Linked DNA regions of Parasegetibacter sp. NRK P23. Each later gene encodes a partner of the first gene's protein in a complex. Links are inferred from orthologs where the notes say so. Each region holds a gene or a part of one and is shown on either strand. Other genes may lie near its edges.

Evidence for each region.
Region 2: the proteins of accB (region 1) and accD are in contact, whole or in part, in a solved structure (PDB 8UXZ), measured with the Escherichia coli proteins. The link is inferred for Parasegetibacter sp. NRK P23 from one-to-one orthologs.

The regions. Positions count from the first base shown.
Region 1 is NZ_JAMDLG010000001.1:2,870,328-2,877,109, forward strand. What follows is about bases 2,699-5,474. They hold accB (acetyl-CoA carboxylase biotin carboxyl carrier protein), read right to left. Parts: upstream 4,445-5,474; coding sequence 3,953-4,444; downstream 2,699-3,952. Other genes in these bases: accC (acetyl-CoA carboxylase biotin carboxylase subunit), read right to left, coding at 2,699-3,934; efp (elongation factor P), read right to left, coding at 4,717-5,283; M4J38_RS11705 (TonB-dependent receptor plug domain-containing protein), read right to left, coding at 5,374-5,474. In the rest of the region: M4J38_RS11670 (hypothetical protein), read right to left, coding at 1-186; M4J38_RS11675 (hypothetical protein), read left to right, coding at 309-923; M4J38_RS11680 (hypothetical protein), read right to left, coding at 1,113-1,970; M4J38_RS11685 (hypothetical protein), read left to right, coding at 2,093-2,539; more of accC, read right to left, coding at 2,597-2,698; more of M4J38_RS11705, read right to left, coding at 5,475-6,782. UniProt on the Escherichia coli protein: This protein is a component of the acetyl coenzyme A carboxylase complex; first, biotin carboxylase catalyzes the carboxylation of the carrier protein and then the transcarboxylase transfers the carboxyl group to form malonyl-CoA.
Region 2 is NZ_JAMDLG010000001.1:2,069,401-2,076,400, forward strand. Bases 1,700-4,693 are described here. They hold accD (acetyl-CoA carboxylase, carboxyltransferase subunit beta), read left to right. Parts: upstream 1,700-2,740; coding sequence 2,741-3,646; downstream 3,647-4,693. Other genes in these bases: M4J38_RS08370 (protein-L-isoaspartate(D-aspartate) O-methyltransferase), read right to left, coding at 1,700-1,917; M4J38_RS08375 (deoxynucleoside kinase), read left to right, coding at 2,031-2,663; smpB (SsrA-binding protein SmpB), read left to right, coding at 3,652-4,086; M4J38_RS08390 (hypothetical protein), read left to right, coding at 4,218-4,693. In the rest of the region: M4J38_RS08365 (TonB-dependent receptor domain-containing protein), read left to right, coding at 1-1,259; more of M4J38_RS08370, read right to left, coding at 1,261-1,699; more of M4J38_RS08390, read left to right, coding at 4,694-5,168; M4J38_RS08395 (OmpA family protein), read right to left, coding at 5,418-6,761; M4J38_RS08400 (septal ring lytic transglycosylase RlpA family protein), read right to left, coding at 6,838-7,000.

The DNA.
Region 1 (6,782 bases):
AGTTGTTTTCAGGTTGTACAACTGGAAGTTGACCGAAAAACCGGCGATGTACACGTCTTTGGAAGGAAATTTTCTGGGGCCATAAGTTCCCCGTTGTTCTTTCGGAGCAAATTCACCCAGGGTTTGGGCAGCGGCGGTTGACAAAAGCATAAAAAATCCGCAAACAATAGTAAGTCCCGTTTTCATAATGTTGAATAATTGTTTCGATGCAATATTAACCACCCGTAAACGGCTGTGGAATAGGGCAGATGCCCCATTTTGACCACCGGTACATTTTATTACTTTTGAAAAAAGACAGGTGATGCCACATGAAAAAAATCCTTCGGAAAGAAACAGGTACAGGCATAACGGTATGGAGTGATTTTACCGTGATGCTTGCACTGACCGGACTGTCGGTGTACAATGGCCAGGCAACGGTATTCTATATAATCTATCTTTTCTGGTGGAACGAACTGATCGTTAAAGCTGTTAACAGGATTTTTAAATGGCGCCGTAACCGGGAAGCGCAATACACGGTATCGGCTGCGGCCGCATCATCCGGGCCGCTGATGGCGATTTACTGGATATTCATTGTGGTTATTTTCGGCTTTGTGGCAAGTTGGGAAGATAAAACGGCCATACAAACCAATTTCTCGGTGTTGTTTTTCAGAAATGTATATTTCAACCTGAATATCCTGTTCATACTTGTGACGGCCTGCCTTCATACATTAGAAAATGATAGACAGCTCACCGCCAACCCCTCCCCGGGTGTTACAGCCAACATGATTGTACTGCATGTTTCCATTATACTCGGCGCGTTCGTATTTTTTATGGTCGTAAAAGGGTTTCCCGATGTTTTCAGGCCGGAAAACAGTTGGAGCGCCGTATTGATGATTACCCCATTTCTGCTGCTCCGGTTCCTGGTGCATTGGTTTTCCCGGTAATGCTTCGTTTCCGGTGAACGCTATACAAGTACCCGCGTGAGGGATTGCAACGGAAAGCCCGCAACCGCCGCCGCAGAAAATGAACTGCTTCCTATACCTGGGTTTCGTTGCGGCCGGCGGGAGGACTTGCAGTGGAAAGCCCGGCCCGACGAAGGAGGGACACGCCCGTAAAATAATTGCTGAATAAACTTATTGCCTGGGCACCTTCCATTTCCAGAGGCTTTGGGCGAAACCCTGAAACGCCTCGTTGGTAAAGTAAAAATTGTTGCGGAAACGACACATCCCTTCCAGTTGCCCGCATTGCAATAAGGTGCCAATCTGGAAACTGTCTACTTTACCCTTCAGTAAATCCCTGCCATTTGTGGCCACGCGGTACATGTATCGTGCGCCGAAAGGCACCGACGTGAGCAACCACAGGTGTTGTGTAGTGGAGTCGTACCAGGCGTCCGTTACACGGCCCTTCAGCAGGAGCTGGTCCGCATACTTCGCGGTGTAATACTGGCCGGGCCTGGCGGGAAGGATGAACAACCTGGTGGTATCCGTTTCTTTTGTAAAAAGGTGCAACTGCCCATTGAGGCAAACCATGGCTTCCGCATCCAGTTTCATGCGCCCTTCCCTCCGTTCCGGGTATTCGAAGCTAATAGTATCGGCCATGACTGTTTTTGCACCGGCATCGGACAGGGCGGCTTTGGAGACGATATAAATCTTCTTCCGGATGCGCCGTTGCAGGTTATCACCGGTATCGCCGATATAAAAATATTGATCGTCCTGCGCAAGACATTCCCAATCGGCATTGTAAGCGTTCTTCACCCAAACGGACCGCAGGATGGCGCCTGTGGCGGTATCTATCTTGAAGAGAAAGGGTGTATTGTCGCTATCATTGTGGGTCCAGAAACCACCGTCCCAATACACCAGGGAAGAACTTTCCTTCAGCACATCGGGGAGGCGATTCACGAACGTAACCGCCGCTGGCTTCACAGGCTGTTGCTGCGCTTGAATACCTGTGAGCAGCAGGCAAAATAATATGGTCAGTCTGATTTTACGCACTTATAAATTTACCAAATAGAGGAATTGCTTAATAGTCTTTGCAAATCGTTAACAAGGAATGTATGGTACCGCGTTAAACTTTTGGCCCCGAGCCCTTTCTATTCTTACATAAAACGAATACAATGAAAAAAATATGCTTCCTCGCGGCCATAGGTTTTGCCGCTGTATTTACCGCCAGCGCACAGTCCAAAGCCGATTCCGTAAAGATTACAAAACGTGCAGAAGTAAAGAAAGAGTGGAAACAGGAGAACGGCGATAAGGTGAAAGCGAAGAAAATGGACCTGAAAGAAGAACTGGGGCTTACGGATGCCCAGGGGCAGGAAGTGAAAAAGCTGAACCAGGAATATGGAGAAAAAATGAAAGCGGTGCGCCAGAACACGACGCTGAGTGAAGACCAGAAAAAAGAGCAGTTGAAAAGTATGAACGCGGAGCGCAACGCCAAACTGAAAACCATTGTGGGGGACGAGAAATACGTGGAGATGGAGCAGAAGAGAAAAGAGATGCGTAAGGAAGCCGGAGAGAAAATGAAGGAGCGTAAAGGGAAGAAAGCAACCGGCGCAGGAAAATAGACTGGGTTTGTTTCGTCATAGCAAAAGCCCCGCCATTCGTTGGCGGGGCTTGTTGTATTAAACCATTTTGAATGTTTCGAGGAACTTGGTGGTGAAGTTGCCTTTCCGGAAATCTTCGTTCTGCATGAGTTGCAGGTGGAAGGGGATGGTGGTCTTCACGCCTTCGATCACATATTCACTGAGCGCGCGGTACATCGTATTGATGGCCTCGTCGCGGGTACGTGCCACGGTGATCAGTTTCCCGATCATGGAATCGTAATACGGGGGTATCACGTAACCGGCATACACGTGAGAGTCAACCCGCACGCCATGCCCGCCGGGCGTATGGAGTACGGTGATTTTCCCGGGAGACGGGCGGAAATCGTTGTAGGGATCTTCGGCGTTGATACGGCATTCGATGGCGTGCATCTGCGGCTCGTAGTTCAGTCCTGATATCTTCTCTCCCATCGCGATTTTGATCTGTTCCTTGATGAGGTCGAAGTTGATCACTTCTTCCGTAACGCAGTGTTCCACCTGGATACGGGTATTCATTTCCATGAAGTAGAAGTTGCGGTGCTTGTCTACCAGGAACTCGATGGTACCCACACCTTCGTAGTTGATGGCAGAGGCTGCTTTAATAGCGGCTTCCCCCATTTTCTGGCGCAGTTCGGGCGTCATAAAAGGCGAAGGAGATTCTTCCACTAGCTTCTGGTGACGGCGCTGGATGGAGCAATCGCGTTCGCTGAGGTGGCACACGGTACCGTAGCGGTCGCCTGCCACCTGGATCTCGATGTGGCGGGGTTCTTCCACGAATTTCTCCATGTACACGCCATCGTTCTTGAAAGAAGCGGCGGCTTCTGTTTTAGCGGTGGTGTAGGCGCGTTCCATTTCACTTTCCTGCCATACCACGCGCATGCCCTTTCCTCCGCCACCCGCGGTGGCTTTGAGGATGACGGGATAGCCCATTTCGTTGCCGAGCTTAACGGCTTCTTCCAGGCTGCCCAGCAGCCCTTCGCTTCCGGGGATAACGGGAACACCGGCTTTAATCATAGTTTCCTTGGCGGTGATTTTATCGCCCATGGAATTGATCTGGGAAGGTGTTGGTCCGATGAATTTAATATTGTGTTCGCCGCATATTTCCGCGAAGCGGGCGTTTTCGGCGAGGAAACCATATCCGGGGTGCACCGCGTCGGCATTGGTGATTTCGGCGGCGGCCATGATATGGGGGATGTTGAGGTAGGAATCCGCGCTTTGTGGGCGGCCGATGCACACGGCTTCGTCCGCGAACTTCACGTGTAAACTGTCTTTATCGGCAGTAGAGTAAACCGCGACCGTTTTGATGCCCATTTCCCGGCAGGTCCTTATCACACGAAGAGCAATCTCACCGCGGTTCGCAATCAGTACTTTCTTAAACATAGTAATTGAATGTTGAGGTTAGGCTGGTTCAACCAGGAACAGTGGCTGGTCGTATTCTACGGGGGAAGCGTCGTCCACCAGTATTTTTACGATACGGCCTTTCACTTCGCTTTCAATTTCGTTGAAAAGCTTCATGGCTTCGATGATGCACACCACTTTACCGGCCGCCACTTCGTCGCCAACCTGAACGAAAGAGGGTTTATCGGGTGATGGACTGCGGTAGAAAGTTCCGATCATCGGGCTCTTGATGGTGAGCAGGTTGTCGGCCTTGGGTTCCGCCGCAACAGGGGCAGCGGGGGCGCCGGCCTGGGGAGCAGGTGCGGCAGGTGCCGGAGCGGGAGCCTGGGCAACAGGCGCGGCGTACATGGCCTGTGGCGCGGCGATCATCTGTTGAACGGGTTCTTCTTTCTGTTTGATGGTTATTTTGAATTCCTGCTGCTCGATGGTCAGTTCACCGATGTTGGACTTGTTGACAATTTTGATCAACTCCTGAATTTGTTTAAAATCCATGGGGTTCAATTTAGGTTGTTTGATTGAAAATATAACGGGCGGCTAAATTAGGGAAAACACCATTCAAAACGTCAAAACCGGTTGAAAATGGTCATTTTTTTATGAAAACCGGGTAAAAACGGGGTAAAATTCTTCTTTTCACGCAAAGAACGCTAAGAAGCAAGGACGCAAGGAGCGGTTGTTCTTTGGGGCCATTTTATTGTTTAAGAACTGGCGCATCGTTTGCGGTAAAAACCAACGGCGTCGCTCCAAGCGACGCCGTTGGTAAAATATTATTCTTTCACGCGTTCCACGTATTCACCGGTTTTGGTGTTCACGCGGATCAGCTCACCTTCGTTCACGAACAGGGGCACCATAACGGTAGCGCCTGTTTCAACGGTGGCTGGTTTGAGGGTGCGGGTTGCGGTATCACCTTTCATTCCGGGTTCGGAGTAGGTGACCAGCAGCACAATTTTATCGGGGAGTTCCACGCTCATGGGGAGGTCGGTATCGGTGTTGATCATCACGAACACTTCCTGGCCATCTTTCAGGAACTGGGGGGCGTCCACCATGTCTTCGTTCAGTACGATCTGTTCGAAGGTTTCGTTGTCCATGAAGTTGTAACCGGAATCGTCTTTATAAAGGAACTGGTAGTTCTTCTTTTCAACACGCACGGGGAAAATGGTATCACCGCTGTTCCAGGTATGTTCGATGGTGCGGGCGTTGTCCACCCCTTTCAGTTTTGCCCAAACTTTCGCGGCGGCGCGGGCAGTTTTGTTCTGACCGAATTCCACCACTGAATACAGGTTATTGTCCAGTTTAAGGATCATTCCCCTGCTGATGTCTGCTGTAGTTGCCATATAGTGAAAAATGATTTGGGGGCAAAGGTAAGGGTTTTCGTTCCTTCCCCATGCCCCCGGGCAATTCAATTTTTCAGGTGTAAAACCTTATTATTTTGATTTGATGATGATGACGCCATTTTTGCCTTTGTCGCCGTATTGGGCTGTGGCGGACTCATTTTTCAGTACACTTATGGAGTCGATGGTATTGGGATCCACCTTCAGCGCCTGGAAATCTTTTACTGTATATTCTTTTCCATTGTAGATCACAAGTGCGTTAACGGGTTGGCCGCCATTGTTCAATATTATATTTTCAGGGTCAGGTTGAGTTGTTTTTTTGTAGCCTTCAACCACGATAACCTTTTCTTTTCCGGTAGCGGCCGGTGTTGTTTTCTTATACCCTTCTACTACCACTTCTTCTTTCGCTTGGTTTTTGGCATCCACAACCGCAATACCCTTTTTTGTGCCATAGCCTACCACAACGACTTCCTTAATCTTTTTCGTAGTGATGAGGATAACGCCGTTTTTTGCTCTTTCTCCATAAATAGCTACGGCGGAAGCATCTTTCAAAATGCTGATCGATTCTATTTCGTTAGGGTCAATTGCATCTAATTTATAATCGTCTTTCATCACAACACCATCAATTACGAACAAAGGTTTTTTGGTAGTATCGCTCGCGCCGCGTACCATTATTTTGGTTGTGCCCAGGTGATTGGTTTTCCCCTGGCTCTCCAACACTTTGTTCTGATCAAGACTGGCATCTACCCTGTTGTCGTAACTGAATGTTTCGTTCAGCGTTCTATTGCTCACCTTGATGTTCTTTACTTCGCCTTTCAGCTTCGGCGCACCTGTATCACCGCTTACTTTGGGCGGAGCGGGTGGCGCTGGCATTTTTCTCATTTCCACAGGTGGCGGTGGTGGTGGTGGCGGTGGTGTATACTTTCCATACTTTTTTGTGAACGCTTCTTTTTGTGTGGCATTGGAAAAATCATACACCTCTTTCTTACCATTTTTTAGGGTAACAATAACTTCCCCATCCGGCGATTTCATGGAGACATACTTCACTTGCGGATTTCTCCTGAAGAAATCCGAAAAGGGATCTTCTCCGGAAAACTCAACCGGGGGTGGCGGTGGAGCCGGCACATCCATTACGGGGGGAGCGGGCGGAGGCTGCATGCCTGCCATACTGCGAAACGAAAGTACCGTGGCGGCCATCAGTGGCAGCACAAAGAGGAAGCGCACCGCATGCACGCGGGCCGTTTTGTTTTTGTTCATCATGGCTATACGTTTTTTAAGGAATGAAAAACCGAATGGCGCCACAAACCGATGTGGCAGTCCACTCATTACTTTTAACAAGAGTAACTGGTATTCTTTAGGGGCGATGCCCTGTTTTAAGACTTCTTCATCTGCAAGAAATTCAAGATTCTGCCGGATGGCGCGCCGCAACAACCAGGCGAATGGATTGAACCACATCACCAGGCAGAGGAACTCCGCAAGCAGCAAATCGAAAGTATGTTTCT
Region 2 (7,000 bases), 800 kb from region 1 along the record:
AGCGCCAGATGGGCGAAGGGGAAAACGGGTTCTTTACGGCGCAGACCGATTTCGTGAACCCTTTCTCCGATAAAATGAAACTGGAAATGGGCGCCCGTATCGCCATCCGCGATTTTACTTCAGTGAACAACAACTATATTTTCAACCAGTCTACGGGCAACTACGAATTGCAGGCGGCCGCCAGCAACCAGTACGAGTTCAACGATAAAGTGTATGCCGCTTACGCCAGCTTCTCCAACCAATACAGGAAACTCGGTTACCAGATTGGCTTAAGGGCAGAAAGCTCCGACTATACCGGTCTGTTGATTGACCAGAACCAGGAGTTCAATACGAAGTACCCGATCAGCTTGTTCCCAAGTGCCTTCTTTACCTACAAACTTTCTGAAACGCAGGATATTCAACTGAACTATACCCGTCGTGTAAACAGGCCCAGTTTCTTCCAACTGATTCCTTTCACTGATTATGTGGATTCGCTCAACATCAGCCGTGGCAACCCCGCGCTGAAACCGGAGTTCACGCATTCTATGGAACTTTCTTACCAGAAAACATTCAGCCGCAGCCATAATTTACTCGGATCGGTGTACTATAAGAATACCACTGACCTGCTCTCCCGCTACCAGTTCACGGAGTACTCCGACCTGGTGGGCGATTCAGTGATCATCAACTCTTACCAGAACGCGAGTGAAAGTTATTCTTATGGCATGGAACTTACTTCCCGCAACGCATTCACCAAATGGCTGGAAGTAACCTCCAACCTCAACCTGTACAATTCCATCATCGACGGTAGTAATATTGAAAAGGGATTGCGGAACGAACAATTCTCTTACTACGCGAAGTTGAACACCAACTTCAAGTTGCCTTCCAATTACAGTATTCAACTTACAGGCGAATACCAATCGAAGACGGCGATCCCCGTAAATACCGGCGGACGTGGTGGCGGTGGCGGATGGATGGGGCCACAGGCTTCCACCACACAAGGTTATATTCGTCCCAACTATGGACTGGACATCGCGTTCAAGAAAGATTTCCTGAAGAACAACGCGGCTTCCGTAACACTTACTTTCTCAGATATCCTGAGAACGCGCTTGTACGACGCATATTCAGTTTCCAGCTCATTTGAGCAGAATACGAACCGCCGACGCGACCCACAGTTCGTACGCCTGAACTTCAGCTACCGCTTCGGGAAATTCGACGCGAGCCTGTTCAAGCGTAAGAACAACAGAGGTGGCATGGATGGTATGCAGGATGTGCAGATGTAATTTAAACTTCCTTCCCGGTTAACATGGGAACAAAAGAGAAGCGGTCGAACGTTTCTTTGATAATGGAGCCATCGGCTTGTTTGGTGAGGCGCAGCATACGTTGTGCCTCACCTTCGTTTAGGGGAATCACCATTTGTCCGCCCACGGCCAGTTGATCGATCAGCTTCTGTGGTATTTCCGGCGCAGCCGCGGTGATAATCACTTTGTCGAAAGGCGCATAGGTAGGAAGCCCTTCGAAGCCATCGCCGTAAAAAAACTTAAGCCAGCGGTATTTTTTGGGATAGGCGAAAGTCCTGATCTCATAAAACAATTGCTTTTGCCTTTCTATCGTATACACACGCGCACCCATTTCGGCCAGTACACAGGCCTGGTAAGCGCTGCCGGTACCAATTTCCAGCACCTTGTCCATGGGTTTCACGTTCAGCAATTGCGACTGGTACGCCACCGTGTAAGGTTGTGAAATGGTTTGTCCCACGGAAATGGGAAAGGCTTTGTCTTCATAAGCTACTTCAAGAAAAGCCGATTCCAAAAAGAAGTGACGGGGGATATTGTTCATCGCCTCCAACACGTTTTCGTCTGTAATGCCTTTTTCGCGGATCTGATCCATCAGTTTTTTCCGCATACCCTTGTGTCTGTAATCGTCGAGTGTTGGTTTCATCTATGTTGCTGAATTAGAAGCAGTGCTGTTCGCTTTAGGAAGAATGTGCAGCGCAAAGGTAGAAAAAGTTTGAGGGAGTACTTTCACCCGCCTTATATTTGCCAACTACGCGCATGAAATACAATTTTGTTACCATCGAAGGCAATATAGGAGCAGGGAAAACCACGCTTTCCCACCTGCTCGCAAAAAAGTTTCAGGCCCGCCTGGTATTAGAGGAATTCGCGGACAACCCTTTCCTGCCGAGGTTCTATGAGAATCCACAGCAATATGCCTTTCCCCTTGAGTTGTTCTTTATGGCGGAACGGTACAAGCAACTGAAGGAAATGGTGCACAGCAAGGATCTGTTCAATACCATTACCATATCGGATTACCTGTTCACCAAATGCCTGTTGTTCGCGAAGGTGAACCTCCCGGAAGAAGAATACCGGCTTTACCAGAAGCTGTTCGAGATCATCCACCAGCAGATCATTCAACCCGATTTACTGATTTACCTGCATGCCCCGGTCAAAAAACTGAAAGAGAACATCCGGAAAAGGAACAGGCCCTACGAACAGGGTATCCAGGACGAATACCTGTTCAGCTTACAGGAAACGTACACGCATTATATCAAGCAACACAACATCAAAACGATATTCATCGACTGCAGCAATGCAGATTTCCTGGGCAACGAAAAACACCTCCAGGTGGTGCTGGACGCACTGGAAAAGGACCTGGATCACGGGCAGCATTATTTTACATTGCCCTGATTTTCACAAAATTCCCTATCTTGCCCCCTGTTTTGAATAAAATTTTTGAATCGCCGAAGTAACTGAAAAAACTGAGCATGACACACGAAGACGATTTTGAATCCAGTCTGGCCGGAGATGCCGGGCAGCCCGACCAAAAAGCGAGCTGGTTTAAAAGGATCAAAAAGGGCATTCTTACTTCTACTTCAGAAAAAAAAGAGACCCCCGAAGGGCTTTGGAGCAAATGCCCCGAATGTAATTATATATGTACGGCCAACGAATTGAAAGAGAATGTATATGTATGCCCCAAATGCAACCACCACCACCGGGTGGGCAGTACGGAATACTATGATTTCCTGTTCGATAATGGCGAATACACTGAATTATTCGGCAACATCCTTTCAAAAGACAAGCTCGGTTTCGTGGACCTGAAGCCTTATAAGAAAAGGCTGGAGGACATCTGGGCCAAAACCGACCTGAAAGACTCCATGCGCGTGGCCACCGGTAAAATGGAGGGCGAAGATATTGTGATCGCCTGTATGGATTTCGAATTCATCGGCGGCTCACTGGGTTCCGTAATGGGAGAAAAATTCGCCCGTGCGGTGGATTACGCCATCCAGCACAAAATGCCTTATATGGTGATTTCCAAATCAGGCGGCGCCAGGATGATGGAAAGCGCCTTCTCCCTGATGCAACTGGCCAAGACCTCCGGAAAACTTTCACAGCTTTCCGATGCAGGACTTCCTTATATCTCCTTGCTCACCGATCCCACTTTCGGCGGTATCTCCGCTTCCTTTGGGATGCTGGGCGATATCAACATTGCGGAACCAGGGGCGCTCATCGGCTTCGCGGGTCCCAGGGTAATTAAAGAAACCATCAAAAAGGACCTTCCACCCGGATTCCAACGCAGTGAATTCCTCCTGGAACACGGGTTCCTCGATTTTATTGTAGACAGAAAAGAAATGAGGCAGAAGCTGGCGCAGATGATCCGGCATTTTAAATAGAACCAGTGGCAGACATCAGGAACAAATCGGCTCGCTTTGAATTCTTCATCGACGATACTTACACAGCGGGCATGGTACTTACGGGCACGGAAGTGAAATCGTTGCGGGCGGGAAAAGCCAGCTTCAACGACTCGTTCTGTATTATCCATAAAGGCGAATTGTTCCTGAAGAGCTTCCACATCTCTCCTTATGCCTTCGGCACCTACAATAACCACGATCCCCTTCGCGACCGGAAACTGCTCCTCAATAAAAAGGAACTCCGGAAAATCGAAAGTAAACTCAAAGAGAAAGGGTATACCGTTGTGCCCCTCAGGGTTTTCTTTAACGAGAAAGGGTTTGTGAAAATCGAAATAGGTTTGGGTAAAGGAAAGAAACTCCACGACAAACGGGAATCCATTAAAGAACGGGACACGGAACGCGAATTAAGGAGGTATAAATAATTTTGGATGATATATTTTGAATGATGGTTTGCAGCTTTGCCTGAATCCACGTTCAAAATTCTAATTCATCATTTAACATGCTTCTCTGGCCCCTTTTTTGCGCATTCCCCTACAATTCATAACTTTCCCGTATGCACAAAATCACCCTTTTAACTTTATTCTCCTTCCTTTATACTATTTCTTTCGCTCAAACCGTAACCGGCAGTTGGTATGGAAAAGCTTCGGTGCGCCTGGGTAGTGATGGCAGTAATAACTATTTAACTGAATTGCAGATACGCCAGAAAGGCGATGAAGTGGAAGGCGTACTCGGTTACTACTTTCGCGACCAGTACCAGAGCATGTTTGTGCGCGGAAAGTACGATAGCAAAACAAGGGAAATGGTGATCAGGAACATCCCGATGATGTATTTCCGTTCCACCGCCAGTTTCACCATCGATTGCTTCATGAACCTGAGCCTGGTGCTCAACAGTTCTCAGGTGGGAAAAAGTTTGAAAGGACATTTCTTCAGCCTGGAAGAATACAAGAACACCTGTGGAGACCTCTTCGTCAGCTTCACCTTAGATCCAACGGATTATAGTCACGACAGTACATTTAAAGCGGGCTTTTCCACCACCAAAGTTTGGCGCCCTCAAGTGGAAGACGTTGTTATCTCGTCCAATCCCATTAAAAAAGATTCCATTAAAGTGGTGACTTCGATGCCTGTTCCCACAGAGAACTCGTTGAAGGAACTTTTTGATAAACGCAGAAGTATTATTGCCGATAATATTTATGTTGAAAGTGACTCTATCCGCGTGAGCCTCTATGATAACGGAGAAGTGGACGGCGACAGTGTTTCCGTTTTTTTCAACAATACGCCGGTGATCATGAAGCAATCACTTACCGCGAAGGCGCTCACGGTTTACGTGGCGTTGGATACCACGAAAGAGGTGAATGAGATCAGTATGTTCGCGGAGAATCTAGGGAAGTATCCGCCAAATACTGCGTTGATGGTGGTTTCAGATGGGGTGCGGAATTACGAGGTGTTTATGTCGAGTTCGCTGAGTCAGAATTCGGTGTTGCGGATAAGGCGGAAGAAGAAGTAATTTCTCGCAACGACGCGGCGACCCTACGCCTAGTTTGTTTTTAGCATCTCTAAACTTTATAACGGCGTAGCGCTAATCTTTTCAATAAATACCTTTATAATACAAATGGGTGGGTCATTAAACTGACCCACCCATTTGTATTATAAAGGCATATAAAGTAATTTTTTAAATCGTAGGAGATACCGGCGCTCCCCATGCAGCAAATAATTAAGGCGTTGCGCCGCTGCGTCGTTGCGAGAAATGATGCCCTTACTTACGCACCTTCATTTCCACCCGCCTGTTCTTCGCTTTACCAGCGGCCGTATTATTATCCGCCACCGGTTGATCAGGGCCAAATCCTTTACTGGTAAGCCTTGCGGCATCGATGCCTTTGCTCATGAGGTATTTCTTCACCGCATCCGCTCTGCTTTGCGAGAGCCTGGTATTGATAGCGGCTGAACCGGTGTTATCGGTATGCCCTTCAATATCAAGTTCAAGTGTTTCATCTTCTTTCAGCACTTTCACCACTTCATTCATGTATTTGTAGGAGTTGGCGGTAAACTTAGCGCTTCCGGAAGCGAAGAAAATCTGTGATGCGGCCATATTCACTTTTTCAATGATTTCCTGCTTTACTTCAGGGCATCCGTTGTTGGAAGCGGGGCCTGCCTCCATGGGGCAGTGGTCCACTTCATCGTTCAGGCCATCTCCATCGGTATCGGGGATAGGACATCCTTTGAAACGGGCCACACCGGCAACATCGGGACATTTATCTTCACTGTCTATGATACCATCCCCATCTTTATCAGGAGGGGGACAGCCCTGGAAAGCAGCCAGTCCTTTTACATCCGGACATTTATCCTCTTTATCGGCAATGCCGTCGCCATCTTTATCGGGGCATCCTTTCAGGCTGGCAGGACCAGATTCATTGGGGCAGGCATCTTCCGTATCCGGAATACCGTCTCCGTCCGTATCCAGCGGAGCTGTTGGGATTACCACCGGTTCAACTTTTGGCGCTTCTTTTTTCTTCCCGATATTACCAAGGAACCCTACGCCCCAGTAAAAATGGTAATTGGTATTATCGGATATGCCTAACCGGTATTGCGATTGAAGTTGGATGAATGTTTCATCGAAAAGGTTTACCTGGATCCCCGTTCCCAAAGGAATGTACGTGCCCCAGTAGCCGCTGTAAGAAGAAATACCGACACCGGCTGTAAGGTAAGGCGATACCCAGTAATTATCAGGAAGCATTTTCGCGTTGGCGGTGGCATCAATTTCCATCAGGAACTTTTCCTGTGTGCCTGCAGGCCTGTTCTTGAAAGGATATTTGAGAAAACTTCCGGAAAGATTGGCCGCGAAATCTAAGTGATTGGTCACTCCCTTCCAATAGCTGATGGCAAGTCCGGGGGACATTTCAGAAAGCTTCGCGAATTTTTTATCGTTGATGGCGGCGCTGAGTGAGTTGGCGCGTAAATAAGTTGCCGAAGGAAAATCCTGCATGATAAAATGCACACCAAGTGCTGGTCTTTTGGTGTAATCGGGTTTCACTGGCGTTTGCGCCATCACATCTCCGAACGCAACGGAAAGGAGCAGCGCTGATGCGGCGAACTTCTTCATAATTAGAGTTTTAGTTAATAGTACTGAACAAATTTAAGGAGGTGGAGGTGAAAATAAAATAAATTATCCATTACCATTAATCGGCCGGTTTTTTCTTTCCCATCACTTCCACTTTTACCCGCGCCAGCCCTGAACTGAGCATACCGAGTTTAGCCGCGGCCACCCTGCTGAGGTCAATTACGCGTTTGTTGCGGTAATGCAGGCGGTCGTTGACCTTTACATACACCCATTTTTTGTTT